DNA from 3 places in the Dongia sp. agr-C8 genome. Region 1 is predicted to be linked to each of the others. Evidence: riboswitches for the same ligand, from Rfam matches in the RefSeq annotation. Region 1 holds a riboswitch; each other region holds the start of a gene.

Region 1 (6,248 bases):
CGCGGCCGCCTGGTCGACGATGCTCAGCCGCTCGCCGCCGGGGGCGACGTGATATTTCTTTCCGAGGAAAGTCTCGACCGAGTTGCCGTAGACCATGATGAGGCCGGTGACGGCGAAGACCAGCAGGAAGGGCACGACGACGAGGCCGGCATAGAAATGCCAGCGCCAGATCGCGCGATAGAGCATAGGCAGGGACGGCGCCATGGCGGGCGCGGTCCCGGTGCGTTCGGGATTCATCTCTCATCTCCAAAAAAAGAAGGGTACGAAGCAAAGCGGCGATCAGGCCGCTTGCGGTGGCCCTTGGGAGAAGAGGTCGGAGGGATAAAGGGAAAGCGGTGCAGGGTCGGCGTCGCCCGGCCCTTGCGGCATGGCCATCGACGTCGCCGGCGGCGCGACGGTGATTCCACCGTCGGCAAGCGTCGCGACCGGCGCATGGCCGCCCATCGCGCAGCTCGGGCCGCAGAGCTGGCATTTCTGTTGATGCTCGGCCGGGCTGGCGGGCGCTTCGTCGTTCTGCGATCCGCTCGGCCCGCAGAGATGCGCCTCGAGCATCGCCTGCAGCGGATCGGCGACCGCCGCGAAGGCGGGCAGCAGCGTGCTCAGCAGCAGCGCATAGGCGGCGATCAGGCCGATCGCAAACCGGTGATGGCGAAACCGTGCGATCATGCGCGGCAGGCCCCGGGGCGGGGAGCGTCTTGCGGCGGGTTGCACGGGTAGAAGGTGGCGCAGAGTGTATAGGCCTCGGGCAGGTCGACCTCTGCCGGCGTCGCGCGCCGCAAGGCGAGCTCCCCGGGCAGCAGATGGGCATGCGGCCCGTCCGGCGACTGGCCGCCGGGTGCCGGGATCGGCGTCATCACTTCGATCCGGCCGAGCGGGGTTTCGACCACGCGGGTCGGGTTGTGCTGCAGCAGGGTTCCGCCGCAGCGCCGCAGCACGGCCTCGGGCGGCAGCCCGGTCGCACCGCGCAGCACCGCGTCGAGCGCCGGATCGGCGCTGCGCAGGAGGAAGCGCATGTGATCGCGGCCCAGGCCGAGATCGAACAAGGTCTCGCCGCGATGCGCGGGCTGGATCGCCGCCGCATCGGGACCGCAATCGGTCAGCAGCAATCCCGGCGCGGAAACGTTGCGCGGGCGCGGGATGACGACGAGGATCGCCCGCACCCCGCCCGCGACGCTTGCATCGCGCCATTGCAGCGCGCGGAGATCGCCGCGCGGCGTGAAGCGCAGGGCACCGCGCGCGGTGACCGCGCGCAGCTCGGTCTCGACCGAGACTTCGGCCGGCTCCTCGGCGTCGAACATGAACGCCGCGCTCGCGCCGTGGCAGCCGGCCACCCAGGTGCCGCTGCGCCGGACCAGCGTGTCGGCGATGAAGCCGGCAACTTCGTCGGGCAGCCAAGGGAGCCGCGTGACGGCGATGCCGAGTTGCACGATGCGCGGCGGCAGCGCGGCCCAGATCGCGCGCTTCCGCTCGTTGCCCGCCTTCGACCATTCGCCGATCTCGGCCGACGAACGCGCGCAGCCGAGACAATAGCCGCTCACGTCGTCGAGCGTGCAGATGCCGGTGCAGGGCGAGCCGATCGGTCGGACCTCGGTATTCATGGCGCGCAGCCTAGCGCCTGATAAGCCGGCCCGCGAGTCGCATCTTGACCGGCAGGCCGCGTCTCTCTACCAAGAGCGCCGATGGTTCCTCGCGACAAGGGGATGACCTTGGCGCGAGGATAATAGGGAACACGGTGCGATGCCGTGGCTGCCCCCGCAACTGTAAGCAGTTCGTCGAACATCCACGCGGCTCAGCGTTCAAGACCTGGGCCGCAGCCACTGAGCGAAGACTCGGGAAGGCGGATGTCGGCCAAGACCGCGAGCCAGGAGACCTGCCATCACCTGTGCAACCCTTCTTGCCGGCGGGGCGTCCGGAGAAAGAAACCATGATCCGCGCATCACTGCTCGAGCGTTCCGCCGACAGCCTGGCGGCGCTGTTCACCGCATCGACCAAGAACAACGGCGCACTGCGCCTCGACGTCCTGCGCTGGGTGCTCGACCTGCCGCCGGAGATCGACCCGGCGCTGGCCGCGCAGGTGCTGATCGGGCGGCAGTCGCGCGGGGAAGGCGAGCCCTTCTCCGATTTCGCCCAGGCGCTGATCGGCGAGATGGGCCGGGCCGACCGCGCCCGCCTCGCCGCCATCCCGCGGACCCGGCGCCGCCATGCGGCGCGAACAGAGCCGCCGGCGCCGCAATGCGGCGCGAACTGAACCGATTGAGTCGCTGCCGCGCCAAGTTCCGGCCTTCGCGCCGGATTGACGCTTTATAGGCCGAATCCCTATAATTCGCGGCGATGGTGCCCCGACGGATGAAGTCCAGGGGCTTAAAAGGGAACACGGTGCGGACGACCCAGAAGGGGCCAATGCCGTGGCTGCCCCCGCAACTGTCAGCGGCGAGCCGAGCGTCACTTATGACCACTGGAGGACCCTTAGATTCAAGAGGGGCCGGGAAGGTCGGCGCAAGGCGGAGACCCGCGAGTCAGGAAACCTGCCATCGGGAGTGAGACCTGCAACCGCGCGACGGGGATGTCGCGCCAGATAGGAGACTTTCGATGACCACGACCACGCAGACCCGCACCAACACCGCCACGATCTCCGCGACCCGCTCGAAGACCCTGATCGCCGCCAGCATGGCCGCCTTCCTCGGCGTGTTCATGATCTGGGGCGTTGGCTTCTCGCATATCGCGGCGGCGCATAACGCGGCCCACGATACCCGCCATTCCAACGGCTTCCCCTGCCACTAAGGGGCTAGTCACATGCAGATGTTTCGGCGGCTGTTCATCGCAGCCGCGAGCGCCGGACTATTGTCCGGGCTCTTCGTCACGCTGGTGCACAACGTGACGACAGTCCCCGTCATCCTCCAGGCCGAGGTCTTCGAGAAAGCTGCCGAGGCGCCGGCACCCGCTGCCGGCGCCGCGGCGAATACCGCAGCGACGGCGGAAGCGCAGGACCACGATCATGCCGCCGCGAATCATGCCGCCGAGGGCCATGCGCATGACGGCGACGCGTGGGAGCCGCGGGACGGGTTCGAACGCACCGCTTTCACCGCCTTGGCCGATCTGCTGACCGGCATCGGCTTCGCGCTGCTGCTGATCGCCGTCTATGCGGTCTCCGGCCGGGCGATCGATTGGCGCCAGGGCGTCTATTGGGGTCTCGGCGGCTTCGCGGTCTTCATTCTGGCCCCCAGCATCGGCCTGCCCCCGGAGCTGCCCGGCAGCGCCGTGGCGGATCTCACGGCACGGCAGATCTGGTGGGTCGCGACCGCGGTGCTGACGGCAGGCGGTCTGGGCCTGCTGTTCTATGTCCGGGAGCCGAAGCCGCTCTGGGTCGTGGTCGCCTTGGCCATGATGGTGGTGCCGCATGCGATCGGCGCGCCGCAGCCGGAGGAATACGCCTCGGCGGCGCCGGAAGCCTTGGCCCATCGCTTCCTCGCCGCCACGATGATCGCCCAGCTGCTGTTCTGGGCCGTCCTCGGCGCGCTCAGCGGCTACTGCTACAAGCGGTTCGTCGCGCCGGCGGCCTGATCGCGGGTAAGCCCCGGCACTTGGTGTCGGGGCTTACGCCTTTTCGAAGCCGCAATGCCGCATCACGAAATCGGCGATCGCGCCGATGTCGTTGAGGTCGATCACCGGCAGCCTCGTCTCCGGCTTCGGCCCGTCCACCAGCACGGCGACGATGTTCGGGTCTTCGGCGGCCAGCAGCGGCTTGCCGTTGGCCTCGCGCCAGATCTCCAGCTTGTCGTGGCCTTCGCGCTTGAAGCCCTCGACCAGCAGGAGGTCGACCTCACTCATATGCTTCATGAGTTCTCTCGAGTCCGGCTCCGGCGCGCCGCGGTGCTCGTGCATCAGCGCCCAGCGGTTGGCGGAAGCGACCAGCACCTCGGTGGCGCCGGCCTCGCGGTGGACATAGGAGTCCTTGCCCGGCGTGTCGACGTCGAAGGCGTGATGCGCGTGCTTCATGGTGGAGACGGTGATGCCGCGCCGGATCAGCTCGGGGATCAGCTTGGCCAGCAGGGTGGTCTTGCCTGCCCCGCTCCAGCCCGCCAGGCCTAGGACCTTCACTTCTTCGCGTCCGCGCGGTCGTCTTCGGCCATGTGCTTGATGCCGACCCGGAAATAATCATAGCCAGTGACCAGGGTCAGCGCCGCGGCCAGCCACATCAGGGCTTCGCCGATGAGCTGGACCGGCCAGCCCGGCATCACGTCGCCGACGATCAGGAAGCCGACGGCGACCATCTGCATCGTCGTCTTCCACTTCGCCATCATCGAGACCGGCAGGCGAACCTTCAGCTCGGCCAGGTACTCGCGCAGGCCGGAGACCAGGATCTCGCGGCAGAGGATGATCAGGGCCGGCAGAACGACCCAACCGGAGATCTGGCCATGGGCGGTCATCGACATCAGGATCGCCGCCACCACCAGCTTGTCGGCGATCGGGTCGAGGAAGCGGCCGAGCGCCGAGACCTGGTCCATCCGCCGGGCGATATAACCGTCGAAGAAATCGGTGATACAGGCGACCGCATAGAGGATGAAGGCGATCCAGCGCAGCCACGGCTGGTCGAAGAACAGCAGGGCCGCGATCAGCGGGATCGCGGCGATCCGCGACAGCGTGAGGATATTGGCGATGTTCGTCATGGTGCTTGGCGCACGTCTTCTTCTCGGTTCCGGGAGAAAATAGCAGGTCGGCTTCGCCCTGTCACAGGGCGGAAATGCGGCGAATTATCCGCCATGGAAGTGGTCGTAGATCTTCTTCGCCACCGCCTCGGAAACCCCCGGCACCGCCGAGAGGTCCGACAGCCCGGCCTGGGAAACCGCCCGGGCCGAGCCGAAATGCAACAGCAGGGCCTTCTTCCGCTTGGCGCCGATCCCCGGGACGTCGTCCAGTATCGAATGCCGGATCTCCTTGGAGCGCTTGGCCCGGTGCGCGCCGATCACGAAGCGGTGCGCCTCGTCGCGCAGGCGCTGCAGGAAGTAGAGTACCGGGCTCTTGGGATCGAGGCTGAACGGCTCGCGGCCCGGCATGAAGAAGCGCTCGCGCCCGGCATTGCGGTCCGGCCCCTTGGCGATCGAGGCCACGCAAACGTCGCCGATGCCGAGATCGGCCAGAACCTGCATCGCGGTGTTGAGCTGGCCCTGGCCGCCGTCGATCAGCACCAGGTCCGGCCAGAGGCCCTTGTCGCGGTCGGGATCCTCTTTCAGCGCGCGGTTGAAGCGGCGGGTCAGCACCTGGCGCATCATCGCGTAATCGTCGCCCGCCTGAACGGATTCACGGGTCACCGGCGGCCGCGCGGGATCGATGGTCTCGATCACCTGCTCCAGCGAGGCATTGGGCTCGACCTCGAAGGCCGGCATCGGCGCCTCACTCAAGCCGTCCGGTGCCGGCGTCTCGGCGTCGTCTTCCGCCTCTTTCCGCGTCACGTCGCGGATCGAGTATTTGCGATACTGGTTCTTCATGAAGCCTTCCGGCCCGGCGACGATCATCGCGCCATAGGGATTGGTGCCGGAAATATGGCTGTTGTCGTAGACCTCGATCCGCTTCGGCGGCTGTTCCATCTTGAACAGCTCGGCCAGCGCCGCGAGCAGCCGGGTCTGCGAGGCGGATTCCGCCATCCGGCGGGTCAGCGCATCCTTGGCGTTCAGCAGCGCATGGTCGAGCGCCTTGCGCTTGTCGCCGCGCTGCGGCGCCAGGATCTCGACCTTGCGGCCGGCGCGCAGGGTGAGCGCCTCGGTCAGCAGCTCCGCCTCGGCCGGGATCTCGTTGACCAGGATCAGCTTCGGCGGCGTCTTGTTCTCATAGAACTGGCCCATGAAGGCGGCGAGGATGTCCTTCACCTCGGCCTGGCGGTCATGGGCCGGGAAATAGGCGCGGCTGCCGTAGTTGCTGTTGTTGCGGAAGAAGAAGACCTGCACGCAGCTATGGCCGGACTCCTCCTGATGCGCGGCGATGATGTCGGCCTCTTCCACATTCTCCAGGTTGATGTCCTGGCGGCTCTGGATCGCCGCCAGGGCCTGAATCCGATCCCGGAGCCGCGCCGCCTTCTCGAACTCCAGCGCATCCGAAGCCTGCTGCATCTCGGACGAGAGACGCAGCTTCACCGCATCGCTCTTGCCGGTGAGGAAGGCATGCGCCTCCTGGACCAGGCCTTGGTAGTCGGCCTCGGTGATCCGGCCGACGCAGGGCGCCGAGCAGCGCTTGATCTGGAATTGCAGACAGGG
Region 2 (6,248 bases), on a different contig from region 1:
GAGCGGGGTTTTCTTTTAGGCGGCTGCCCGCTTTTTCGCCGCTTCCTTGCGGGCGCGGGCCCAGAGGTTCAATCCCTCGACGCCGGCCGAGAAGGCGATGGCGAAGTAGAGGTAGCCCTTCGGGATGTGGAAGTGCAGGCCTTCGCCGAGCAGCGCCACGCCGATCAGCAGCAGGAAGGCGAGGCAGAGCATCTTCACCGAAGGATGCTTGTCCACGAAATCGCCGACCGCATTCGCTGCCGCGATCATCACGATCATCGCCGTCACGACCGCGGCCACCATCACCTCCAGGTGATCCGACATGCCGACCGCGGTGATGACGCTGTCCAGCGAGAAGACGATGTCCAGGATCGCGATCTGCACCACGGCAGATGCGAGGGTGAGATAGGTCTTCTTCTCCCCTTCTTCCTCGTGCGCGACGTCGATGTTGTGGTGGATCTCTGTGGTGGACTTCGCCAGCAGGAACAAGCCACCGCCCAGCAGGATGATGTCGCGCCAGGAGAGGTCGTACGTGTTCTCCGGCCCGAACCAGTCGACGGTCAGGATCGGCTCTTTCAGTCCGGCTACCCAGGAGATCGAGGCCAGCAGCGCCAACCGTGTCAGCAGCGCCAAGGCAAGGCCGAGACGCCGGGCCAGCCGCTGTTTGTCCGGCGAGACGCGCCCGGCGACGATCTGCACGAAGAGCAGATTGTCGATGCCGAGGACGATCTCGAGGGCCGCAAGCGTAACGAAACTGAGGATGACGGCAGGATCCGTCAAAAGCTGCATGGTGTCGGACATGGGAAGCGGTCGCCCCGGTCGGCCGTTTCAGGGATAGGAGAATTGGCGGTTTGTCAGGAAGATTTCAAGCTGTGAGGCGGCTACTTCTTGAGCCAGGCCGCCTTGCGGGCGTCGTCGCTGGTCTTCGCCTCGACCCAGCGGGCGCCTTCGGGGCCGTCTTCCAGCTTCCAGAACGGTGCCTCGGTCTTCAGCCAGTCGATCAGGAAGGCGCAGGATTCCAGCGCCGCCTCGCGGTGGCTGGAGGCGGTCGCGACCAGCACGATCCGGTCGCCCGGCTCCAGCCGCCCGTAGCGGTGGATGATCAGCGTCGCCGACAAGGGCCAGCGGCGCTGCGCCTCCGCCTCGATTTCGGCAAGGCGCTTCTCGGTCATGCCGGGGTAGTGCTCAAGCGTCATTGAGCTCGCGGCGCCGGAGCCTGCGGGTGCGATGTCGCGCACTAGGCCGACGAAGCTCGCGACCCCGCCGACCTGGTGATTTCCGGCCGCGAGCTTTTGGAGCTCGGCGCCGATGTCGAAATCCTGCGTCTGGACCCGGACGGTCACGACTTCAGCCGCCGGTCACCGGCGGGAACAAGGCGACCTCGTCGCCGGCTTTGACCGGATGGCTGAGGCCGACATAGTCCTGGTTGACCGCGACCTTCACGGCCTTGCGCTCCTTGAGCGCGGTCGCGTAATTGGGGCCGAGGCTCTCCAGCCAGTCGAGCAGCTGCCCGACCTCTTTCACATGGGCGGGAACGTCGAGGGTTTCTTCGGCCTTGCCGATCTTCTGGCGGAGCCAGGCGAAATAAAGCAGCTTCATGATCTCTACTTAATAAGGGCGCGAGGAAGGTCCATGGCCGTCACCATCTACCATAACCCGAATTGCAGCACCTCCAAGAAGGTGCTGGGCTGGCTGAAGGAAAAGGGCCACGCGCCGAAGGTGGTCGAATACCTGAAGACCCCACTGGACGAAGCGGGAATCAAGTCCCTGCTGAAGAAGCTGAAACTGGGGCCGCGCGACATTCTCCGCAAGAAAGGCGAGGCCTTCGAGGCCCTGAAACTGACCGACAAGACCAGCGATGAAGCTCTGATCAAGGCCATGGCCAAGACCCCGGTCCTGATCGAGCGGCCGATCGTGGTCGGGCCCAAGGGCGCGGTCGTCGCCCGGCCGCCGGAACGGGTCTGGGAGACGGTTTGAACCCGTTAACCTCCACGGCGGATTTTGCTGCACCGCCCCGGGCTTCCTGCTAGTTTCCGGCCGTTCGCAGGGAGGGAAGCCGGTCCGATGCCGGCGCTGCCCCCGCAACTGTAGGATTGCGCCTGGACCTTCGCGTTCGGGCAACGGACCCGGAGAAAGCCACTGGCCCTGTTCTGGCCGGGAAGGCGCGGGTTCCGGCGGTCGAGCCAGGAGACCTCGGCGAACGCTCTTTATAACGGTCGGCGCCTCGGCGGGAGGAGCGCAACACCTTGTCGAAGTCTCAACCATCCAGTCTGTCGCTGGGCGTGTCCGGGCTGATCACGCCCTTGCCGCCGGTAACCCTGGTCCTGGGCGGGGCGCGCTCTGGAAAGAGCCGCTATGCCGAAGGCCTGGTCGATCGCCATCCCGGGCGCCGCACCTATCTCGCCACCGCGGAGGTGCTGGACGACGAGATGGCGGCGCGGGTGAAGACGCATCGCGAGCGCCGGGATTCGGATTGGAAGACCGTCGAGGAGCCGCTCGACCTCGCCGGTGCCTTGAAGGCCGAAACGGAACAGGGAGCGGCGGTTCTGGTGGATTGCCTGACGCTCTGGCTCGGCAATCTGCTGGGGCAGGAGCGGAATGTCGATGCCGAGATCGACGGCTTGATCGCCGCGCTCGGCCAGTGCGGCGGACCGGTGGTCTTCGTCTCGAACGAAGTCGGGCAGGGGATCGTACCGGACAATGCGCTGGCCCGGCGCTTCCGCGACCTCGCCGGCATCCTGCATCAACGTTTGGCGGAGAAGGCGGATCACGTCGTTTTCGTGACCGCCGGTCTCCCGATGAAACTGAAGTGAGAAGAGAAGTCTGATGACGACCAAGATTCCCGCGACCATCGTGACCGGCTTCCTCGGCGCCGGAAAGACCAGCCTGATCCAGAACCTGCTGCGCAATGCGCGCGGGCGGCGCATCGCGCTGATCATCAACGAGTTCGGCGAGCTCGGGGTCGATGGCGAGATCGTCAAGGGCTGCGGCATCGAGGATTGCCCGGAAGAGAATATCGTCGAGCTGGCCAACGGCTGCATCTGCTGCACCGTCGCCGACGATTTCCTGCCGACCATCACCGCGCTCCTGGACCGGCCGCAGCCGCCGGAGCATATCGTGATCGAGACCTCGGGCCTCGCATTGCCTAAGCCGCTGATCCGCGCCTTCAACTGGCCGGAAGTCCGGACGCGGGTGACGGTGGATGGCGTGATCGCGGTGGTCGATGGCCCGGCCGCGGCGGCCGGCCGCTTCGCGGACAATCCGGAAGCGGTCGCGGCGCAGCGCGCCGCCGACGAATCTTTCGACCACGAGAGTCCGCTGGCGGAACTCTTCGAGGACCAGATCAACAGCGCCGATCTCATCATCCTCAACAAGAACGACCAGATGTCGCCGGACGATCGCACGGCGGCGAAGGACGTGATCGACCGCGAGATGAAGCGGAAGGCGAAGCTAGTTCTCTCCAGCTACGGTGCGATCGACCCCGACGTGCTGCTGGGCCTCGGTGCCGCGGCGGAGGACGACCTCGACACCCGCTTCTCGCACCACGAGCTCGAAGGCGAGGATCACGACCACGACGAGTTCGAGAGCTTCCAGATCGACATGCCGATTTTGAAGACACCCGATGAGCTGCTGGCACGCCTGAAGCCCGCGATCGCGACCCATGACATCCTGCGCGTGAAGGGCTTCCTCGACGTGGCGGGGCGCGACATGCGCCTGGTGCTGCAAGGCGTCGGCGGCCGCATCCAGCATTACTATGACCGCGCCTGGGGCTCGGACGAGGCCCGCAGGGGCCGGCTGGTGGTGATCGGCCTCAAAGGTCTCGACCGCGCGGCGATCGAAGCGGCGGTCAAGGGCTGAGATGCATCTCCTCGCGGCCAAGCCGGGCGAGATTTCCGACGGATCAGGCGCGATCGACCTCGGCCAGACGCCGGGTGAGATCGTCATTCTCTCCGCGGCGGATACCGAGCTCGCCTGCCTCGCCGCCGCCTATGCCGCGCTGCCGGAACCGAAGCCGAGCCTGCGGCTCGCCAATCTGCTGCTGCTGCAGCACCATCTCTCGGTCGATGCCTATGTCGAGAACATCATCGGGCATGCCAAGCTGGTGATCGTGCGGCTGATCGGCGGGCGGCGCTACTGGCCCTATGGGCTGGAAGAGATCTCCGCGACCTGCCGCGACAACAACATTCCGCTCGCGGTGCTGCCAGGCGACGATCAGCCGGATCCCGAGCTTGCCGATTTCACCACGTTGGACACCCAAGTAGCGCATCGGCTCTGGCGCTACTTCACCGAAGGCGGGATCGAGAATGCGCAGCAGGCGTTGCTGCATGCGGCGGGCCTGATCGGCCGCGCTACCGAATGGCTGGAGCCGCGGCCGCTGCTCAAAGCCGGTCTCTATTGGCCGGGCGAGGCCGTGACCAGCCTGGCCGATCTCAAGCGGCACTGGCACGCCGGCCGGCCGGTTGCGGCGATCGTGTTCTACCGCGCGCTGATGCAAGCCGGTACCTTGAAGCCGATTGACGCGCTGATCGCGGAGCTGGGCCGGCGTGACATCAACCTCCTGCCGATCTTCGTCAACAGTCTCAAAGACGCCGTCGCCGCCGATCTCATCGGCGCTTTGTTTGCAGAGGCGAAGCCCGACCTGGTGTTGAACGCAACCGGCTTCGCGGTCTCGCAACCCGGCGGGGATTTTGCGACGTCCTTCGACGTTGCCGACTGCCCGGTGCTGCAGGTTGTGCTCTCCAGCGGCAGCGCTTCCGATTGGGAACAGAACACCCGCGGCCTCTCGCCACGCGATCTCGCCATGCAGGCCGCCCTGCCGGAGCTCGACGGCCGCATCCTGACGCGCGCGATCTCCTTCAAGGCGGCGGCGCGCTACGATGCCGCGACCCAGTGCAACATCGTGGCGCCCGAACCGATCCAGGACCGCGTCGCTTTCGTGGTCGACCTCGCCGAGCGCTGGATCCGCTTGCGGAAGAAAGCGGCGGGCGAGCGCACCGTCGCCGTGGTGCTGGCCAACTACCCGAACCGCGACGGCCGGATCGGCAACGGCGTCGGCCTCGACACGCCGGCCGGCACGGTCAATCTCCTGCGCGCGATGCGGCGCGCCGGCTATGCGATCGCGGATATCCCGGCCGACGGCGATGCTCTGATCACGCGCCTGCTGGACAAGCGCGCGGCTTCGGCCCGGCTCGGCGTCGCCGAGTATCGGGAATTCTTTGCGACCCTGCCGGCCGCGATCCGCCATGCGGTCATTGCACGCTGGGGCCAGCCGGAAAGCGACCCGCATTGCGACGATGGTCATTTCGCCTTGCCGTTGCAGGGCTTCGGCGCGACCCTGATCGGCATCCAACCGGCGCGCGGCTACCATATCGATCCGGTCTCCAGCTATCACGACCCCGATCTCGTGCCGCCGCATGCCTATTTCGCCTTCTACGCCTATCTGCGCGACGTCGCCGGCGTCGATGCCATCGTCAACATGGGCAAGCACGGCAATCTGGAATGGCTGCCGGGCAAGTCGCTGGCGCTTTCCGCCGCCTGCTATCCCGAAGCGGTGATGGGGCCGGTGCCGCTGATCTATCCCTTCATCGTGAACGATCCGGGCGAGGGCACCCAGGCGAAACGCAGGAGCAGTGCCGTCATCATCGATCACCTGACGCCGCCGCTGACTCGGGCCGAAAGCTACGGCCCACTGAGCGAATTGGAGACGTTGGTCGACGAATACTACGAGGCGTCGCAGGTCGATCCGCGGCGCTGCGCGGTGCTGAAGGGGAAGATCGTCGATCTGGCCCAGGCCAGCGGCCTCGCCGCCGATTGCGGCATCGTTCGCGAAGACGATACCGAGGCGGCGCTGATCAAGCTCGACAACCATCTCTGCGAGCTGAAGGAGTTGCAGATCCGCGACGGGCTGCACATCTTCGGCGAATCGCCGAAAGGCTCACAGCTTGCCGACCTGCTGGTGGCGCTGACCCGGCTGCCGCGGAAGTCCGGTCGAGACGGCGACGCCTCGCTGCTGCGGGCGCTGGCCATGGATCTCGGTCTCGATTTCGATCCGCTCGATGCGAAGATGGGCGAGCGCTGGACCGGCCCGCGCCCCGCCATTGTGGCCGCGGCCTCGGACACGCCGTGGCGCACGATCGGCGATGCAGTCGAACGGCTGGAACTGCTGGCCTCGAAACTCACCGCAGGCACTTTGCGCGCCGAGGCGGGCTGGACCCGCAGCCGCGCGGTGCTGGACTTCATCAACGCCGAGCTTCGACCCTCGGTGGCGG
Region 3 (6,248 bases), on a different contig from region 1:
AAATGGATGTGGAACCCGCGCTGGCAAGGCCTGCCGTCGCAGGAATTCCTCTCCGCGGTCGATCCGCTGTTCGACGGCATCCGCGCCAAGCTCGGCGGCGACTACCAGACCTGTGACAGGATCGCCGGGCGGCTGTCTCCGTTCTGGGCCGGGCGTCTCGGCATCCCGGCCGGCATCCCAGTGGCGGTCGGCGGCTTCGACGCGCATTGGGATGCGCTCGGCGCCGGCTGCCGCATCGGCGACGTGGTCAATGTCGTGGGCACTTCGACCTGCATCATCGCCATCGCCAGGGAAGTGGGCCTCATCCCGGGCTTGTGCGGCATCGTCCCCGGCAGCGTCGCGCCCGATCTCATCGGCATCGAGGCTGGACTCTCGGCGACCGGCGACATCTTCGACGCCATTGCACGGCGTGCGCATGTCCCGCTGGAAGAACTCGGCAGGGACCTCGACCGCTACGGCCCGGGCGGGAAGGGACTGCTGCGCCTCACCTGGGACAACGGCGACCGCACGGTGCTGGTGAAATCCGATCTGGGCGGTGTGACACTCGGCTGGAACCTGCTGCACACCGCGCAGGATGAGCTCTTCGCCGCGATCGAGGGCACCTCCTTCCACACCCGCCTGATCCTCGAGCGCATGGCGGAGAACGGCGTGCCGATCGAACGCATCATCAACGGCGGCGGCATCCCGCAGAAGAACGCGGTGCTGAACCAGGTCTACGCCGACGTGCTCGGCAAGCCGGTCCTGGTGCCGGACGGCATCCCGACCGGCTTCGGCGCCGGCATCTTCGCCGGCCTCGCCGCCGGCTTCTATCCCGACGTCGCCGCCGCGCAGGCCGCACTCTGCCTGCCGTTCAAGACCATCCAGCCGCGCCCCGAGCGCCGCGCGGTCTACGACCGGCTCTATGGAATGTTCAGGCAGGCCTATTTCGCCTTCGGGTCCGGCCAGCCGGCGCAGAACTTGGGCGAGATCCTGCCATACTTGAAACAACTCGGCGCCGCTCAAGCCGCAGGTTGACCACCGCGCGGAGCTTTAGACGGGTGCAGCCTTTTGAAGCACCGCCGCTGGCGCAGGCCGCTCGTCCCTACAGGGGCGTGTAGTCGATCTCCAGGAAGTCGATCACTTCTTTCTTCCAGCGATCACGCACGAAGGCGACATGGTCGGGGTGCTGGTCGTAAGTGTCGTAGCCGGTCTGGTCCTCGAACTCCATGGAGAAGCCGAACTTGTAGTCGTTCTTGCGGCTCACCTGCTTCAGCTGCTCGAATTTCCGCACCGTCGGGATCTTGCTGAGGATCATGGCATCGGCCAGGAACTTCTTCTCCTCGGCGGAGTCCCGGGGATGTTTCAAGGTGAAGACGACGGTGTGCCGGATCATCGGTTCGTTTCCCCTGTGACCTTATTGTGGCGGATGTTCTACCCGGAACGCGAAGGCGGCGAAAGGGCCGCTGCCTTTCTCCGAATCCCAACCATGGCAAGAGGAAGAAAGGGCGCCTCACACTCCACGGGCACATACCCCAGTGCCATGGTTAACGCGACTAAAAGTGTCGCGCAAATCCCGCAACTCAGGCACCATGCTCCGGTCGGGGCGCGGTTGCCCATGCCATATGGCAATGTGCGGCCGCCGGTTGATTTCCAGAGGCGCAAGATGCGCACGATGCTTTCGATCGATGGCATCCGGGCGGGCGTCGATGACCTGGTCTCTGCTGCGATCCTGGCGGCGGGCTGGGAAGAAGCGCTGGGGCACTTCGCGATGGCGGCGGGTGCCCGCGACGCCGTGCTGATGCGGAATGAGGCGCGCAAGATGGTCACGGCGATCGTGACCCCTGAAGCCGCGCGCGCGGTTGCCGATTTCGCCGCCGGCCGCGCGCCGCCAAACTCGCGCTATCAGCGGGTCGGCACGCATTACGTTGGTTTCCGCATCGACCAGGACGACTATGCCGCCGAGGAGCTGGCGCGCGACCCGTTCTACCAGGAGTTTCTACGCCCGAACGGCGTGTTCTGGCATGCCAACACCGTGCTGGCGCCCGGTCCGGATGAATATGTCGAGCTGAGCCTGAAGCGGCGCGTCGAGCTTGGGCCCTTTCAGCCGGAAGAGCGCGCGCTGCTCGACAGCGTACTGCCGGAGCTCCATGCCGTCGCCCGCATCGCCAAGGGCGTGCTCGACGCCGAGGCGCGCGGCATGGCTTGGATGCTCGGCCGGCGCGGCGGCGCGATCATCGAGCTGGATTCCTGGGGCCGCGTGCTGCCCGGCCAATCGGCCGGCGAGGGCGATCCGGCCGCGCCGCTGCGGATCCTGCGCCGGCGTCTGGTGGCGGGCGATCGGGTGTCGCAGCTCTCGGTCGACCGCGCGGTGGCCAATGCGGTTTCCCGGCCGGGACGGCTGGGGGTCGCGGCGCTTACCGATCCCGAGGGCCGGCGCTATTTGCTGCAGGTCCATCCGGTGCCGGGCCGGGCCCGCGATGTCTTCGCCTCGGCCACGGCGCTGGCGTTGCTGATCGAGCGCGATCGCGATCCGGCGGCGCTCCGCCCCGACCTCGCCTGGATCCGGAGCGCCTATGGCCTGACCGAGCGGGAAGCGCACGTGGCGGCGTTGCTGGCCGAAGGCTTCGATATTGAAGCGATCGCCACGCAACTCAAGATCCAGCCCAGCACCGCCCGCAGCTATCTGAAAGACGCCCTGCAGAAGACCGGCGCCTCCCGCCAGGCCGAGCTCGTCGCGCTGCTCGCCCACGTCTGAGCTGCGGCGGTTCCTCCGCTTGACAAGGCGACCCGCCCGGCCTCAGTTACGGGCGCTGGTTCCTGTCCCGATCGATTGAAAGGGGCAGGTGAAAAGGGAATGCGATAGGCGCCGAGGGTGCCGAAGCGCAGCCGCCCCCGCGACCGTGACCGGAGAGGTCCGCCACTGCCACTGGCCGTTCGGCCGGGAAGGCGGCGGGACCGTAGAGCCGAGGCTCGAAATCCGCAAGCCGGGAGACCTGCCAGCGCAAGATGTCACGGGCGAACGGGGTTTTTCGCGGCCGGCTTAGGACGATGCTTTACCGCATCCCCCGGCCGTCCCCCCTTCCGCCGAAACAAGAAAGGCGTCTCGACCGGAAGGGCGATGAACGATCCGCGGATCTATGGTTGGTGTCCCGGCGCGCTGCGGCCGATGCAATCCGGCGACGGATTGGTGGTGCGGCTGCGCCCGCCGCTCGGCCGCCTGACCACCGAACAGGCGCGCCGGATCGCGGCCCTCGCCGCCGCGCATGGCAATGGGCAGATCGATCTCTCGTCGCGCGCCAACCTGCAGCTCCGCGGCGTCAGGCCGGAAACGCACCGTCCGTTGGTCGAGGCGCTGCAAGCGCTCGACCTGATCGATCTCTCCGCCCAAGCCGAGGCGCAGCGCAACATCGTGGTCACGCCGTTCTGGGCAGCGGATGACGACAGCGCCGTCATCACGCGCAAGCTGACCGCGCTCCTCGCTTCCGAGGATGCGCCGACTCTCCCCGGCAAGTTCGGCTTTGCGGTCGATTGCGGGCCGCGGCCGGTGCTCGCGGGCACCTCCGCGGACATTCGCATCGAGCGGGGCCGCGACGGCTTGATCTGCCGCGCCGACTCCATCTCCTTCGGTTGCACGGTTACGCGCGACGCAGCGGCGGAGACAGCATTGGCCTTCGCGCGCTGGTTCCTCGAAAGCGGCGGCGTGCAGCAGCAGCGCGGCCGCATGGCCCGCCATCTCGCCGCCGGCGCTGACCTGCCCGCGGCTTGGCGGCAAAACCCGGCGGCCGAACCGGCGCCGCGCCCGGGCCCCGGCCTCTGTGCACAAGGCGCGCTGGTGGCGGTCGAGTTCGGACGGATCGATGCGGAGACGCTCGCCGCCCTGGCCGCGCTGGGACCGCTGCGGCTGACGCCCTGGCGGATGCTGCTGATCGAAGGCGCGACGACGCTTACGGATCTGCCCGGCCTGATCCGTGATGCCGGCGACCCACGGCTGCGGCTGGAGGCCTGCACCGGGGCGCCGACCTGCCTGCAGGGCCTCGCCGAGACCCGGCCGCTGGCCCGGGCGCTGGCGCCGTTCCTGCCGGAGGGGGCGCGCCTGCATATCTCCGGCTGCGCCAAGGGCTGCGCCAGTTCCGGCGCTGTCGACCTGACACTTGTCGCAACCGGTCCAGATCGGTTCGACCTGATCCGCTACGGTCGGCCCGGCGATCCCCCCGAACGCCGGGGCCTGACGCCGGACGACATCCTGAAGCTGCATGGAATCCTGCGAGCCTGAATGCCCCACGCCTACGAAAAAGACGGAGCAAAGATCTACGCCCAGAGCTTCGCCACCATCCGCGCCGAAGCCGACCTCGCGCGCTTCTCCAAGGACGAAGAGCCGGTGGTCGTGCGGATGATCCATGCCGCCGGGCTGGTGGGGTTGGAGCGCGACGTCCACTTCACGCCCGGCATGGCGGCGACGGCCCGGGCGGCGCTCGCCGCCGGCGCGCCGATCCTCTGCGACGCGCGGATGATCTCCGAAGGCATCACCCGCGCGCGGCTGCCCGCCGACAACGCGGTGATCTGCACCTTGCAGGACCCGCGCGTGCCGGACCTCGCGCGCGACATGGGCAACACGCGCTCGGCCGCGGCGCTGGAACTCTGGCGCCCGCATCTCAAGGGTGCGCTGGTCGCGATCGGCAATGCGCCGACCGCGCTGTTTCATCTCCTGAACATGCTGGAAGACCCGGCCTGCCCGCGGCCGGCGGCGATCATCGGCTGCCCGGTGGGATTCGTCGGCGCGGCGGAATCGAAAGCGGCGCTGATCGCGGCCGACGTGGTGCCGGCGCTGGTGGTGAAGGGCCGCCTCGGCGGCTCGGCGATCACCGCCGCCGCCGTCAACGCCCTCGCCAGCTGGAAGGAATAGAATGGGCAAGGTGATCTGCGTCGGCCTCGGCCCGGGCGATCCGGAATTGATGAGCGTGCGTGCCGACCGCCTGGTGCGCGCCGCGCGGCATGTCGCCTATTTCTGCAAGGAAGGCCGGCTGGGCCATGCGCGGCAGATCGTGGACGGCATCCTTGCGCCCGACGCTGTCGAGTATTCGATGGAATACCCGGTGACCACCGAGATCCCGCTCGACGACCCGCGGTACAACGAGATGATGGCGGCCTTCTACGTCGACTGGTCGGCGAAGATCGCGGCCGTGTCGCGCGAGGCCGACATCGTCGTGCTCTGCGAGGGCGATCCCTTCTTCTACGGTTCCTTCATGCATCTCCACGCACGGCTGCAGGGCAAGGTCGAGATCGAGATTGTGCCGGGCATCACCGGCATGTCGGGATGCTGGACCAGCACCGGCCAGCCGATCACCTGGGGTGACGACGTGCTCACCGTGGTGATGGCGACTTTGCCCGAGGCGGAACTCACCCGCCGCATCGCCGATACCGACGCGCTGGTGGTGATGAAGATCGGCCGCAACCTGCCGAAGCTGCGCCGCGCCCTGGAGCAGACCGGCAAGCTGCAGCAAGCCTGGCTGATCGAGCGCGGCACCATGCCTGGCCAGAAGGTGCAGCGCCTGGTCGATGCCGGCGAGAGCGTGCCCTATTTCTCGATCGCCGTGGTCCACGGCCAGGGTCGCAGGCCGTGAGCGGCTGGCTCGCCGTGGCTGGGCTCGGGCCGGGCAATGACGCGCTGGTGACGCCCGAAGTGCAGGCGGCACTCGCAACCGCGACCGATGTCGTCGGCTATACGCCCTATGTGGCGCGGGTGGCGCCGCGGCCGGGCCTGACCTTGCACCCGTCCGACAACCGGGTGGAGCTGGAACGCGCCGCCCATGCGCTGACCATGGCCGCGGCAGGGCAGGGCGTCGTCGTCGTCTCCTCCGGCGATCCCGGAGTCTTCGCCATGGCCTCCGCCTTGTTCGAGGCGCTGGAAGCTGGGCCGAAGGAATGGCGCGACCTCGACATCCGCATCCTGCCCGGCATCACCGCGATGCTGGCGGCCGCGGCAGCGCTCGGCGCGCCGCTCGGTCATGACTTCTGCGCCATCAACTTGAGCGACAACCTGAAGCCCTGGGATGTGATCGCGTATCGGCTGCGCATGGCGGCGCGCGGCGGCTTCGCCATGGCCTTCTACAACCCGCGCTCCAAGTCGCGGCCGCATCAATTCGCGCAGGCGCTCGACATCCTGCGTGCGGAATGCGGCAACGAGCGGCTGATTTCCTTCGCTCGCAACGTCAGCAAGCCGGATGAGCGGCTGGAGACGGTGACGCTGGGCGAAGCGGTGCCGGAGATGG

The links. Region 1 has a riboswitch for cobalamin ahead of ACYQ4T_RS24790 (CbtB domain-containing protein). Riboswitches for the same ligand answer to the same signal wherever they lie in the genome.
Region 2: it holds a riboswitch for cobalamin, as region 1 does, so the genes downstream of both, cobU (bifunctional adenosylcobinamide kinase/adenosylcobinamide-phosphate guanylyltransferase) here and ACYQ4T_RS24790 (CbtB domain-containing protein) in region 1, are expected to answer to the same signal.
Region 3: it holds a riboswitch for cobalamin, as region 1 does, so the genes downstream of both, cobG (precorrin-3B synthase) here and ACYQ4T_RS24790 (CbtB domain-containing protein) in region 1, are expected to answer to the same signal.

What each region holds. Positions count from the first base shown of each region.
Region 1 covers NZ_BAAGHZ010000005.1:102,311-108,558, forward strand. The annotation lists gene ACYQ4T_RS24770 (PepSY-associated TM helix domain-containing protein) at 1-237, opposite strand, end outside; gene ACYQ4T_RS24775 (hypothetical protein) at 280-666, opposite strand; gene ACYQ4T_RS24780 (DUF1289 domain-containing protein) at 663-1,598, opposite strand; cobalamin riboswitch at 1,664-1,892, shown strand; gene ACYQ4T_RS24785 (hypothetical protein) at 1,925-2,248, shown strand; cobalamin riboswitch at 2,316-2,547, shown strand; gene ACYQ4T_RS24790 (CbtB domain-containing protein) at 2,590-2,781, shown strand; gene ACYQ4T_RS24795 (CbtA family protein) at 2,794-3,561, shown strand; gene mobB (molybdopterin-guanine dinucleotide biosynthesis protein B) at 3,595-4,098, opposite strand; gene pgsA (CDP-diacylglycerol--glycerol-3-phosphate 3-phosphatidyltransferase) at 4,095-4,667, opposite strand; gene uvrC (excinuclease ABC subunit UvrC) at 4,752-6,248, opposite strand, start outside.
Region 2 covers NZ_BAAGHZ010000001.1:256,357-262,604, forward strand. The annotation lists gene ACYQ4T_RS01220 (TerC family protein) at 16-780, opposite strand; gene ACYQ4T_RS01225 (molybdenum cofactor biosynthesis protein MoaE) at 861-1,322, opposite strand; gene moaD (molybdopterin converting factor subunit 1) at 1,327-1,578, opposite strand; gene arsC (arsenate reductase (glutaredoxin)) at 1,612-1,956, shown strand; cobalamin riboswitch at 2,029-2,173, shown strand; gene cobU (bifunctional adenosylcobinamide kinase/adenosylcobinamide-phosphate guanylyltransferase) at 2,226-2,792, shown strand; gene cobW (cobalamin biosynthesis protein CobW) at 2,806-3,837, shown strand; gene cobN (cobaltochelatase subunit CobN) at 3,839-6,248, shown strand, end outside.
Region 3 covers NZ_BAAGHZ010000001.1:597,080-603,327, forward strand. The annotation lists gene ACYQ4T_RS02680 (ribulokinase) at 1-1,014, shown strand, start outside; gene ACYQ4T_RS02685 (Dabb family protein) at 1,082-1,372, opposite strand; gene ACYQ4T_RS02690 (helix-turn-helix transcriptional regulator) at 1,643-2,734, shown strand; cobalamin riboswitch at 2,774-2,994, shown strand; gene cobG (precorrin-3B synthase) at 3,098-4,252, shown strand; gene ACYQ4T_RS02700 (precorrin-8X methylmutase) at 4,253-4,882, shown strand; gene ACYQ4T_RS02705 (precorrin-2 C(20)-methyltransferase) at 4,884-5,600, shown strand; gene cobJ (precorrin-3B C(17)-methyltransferase) at 5,597-6,248, shown strand, end outside.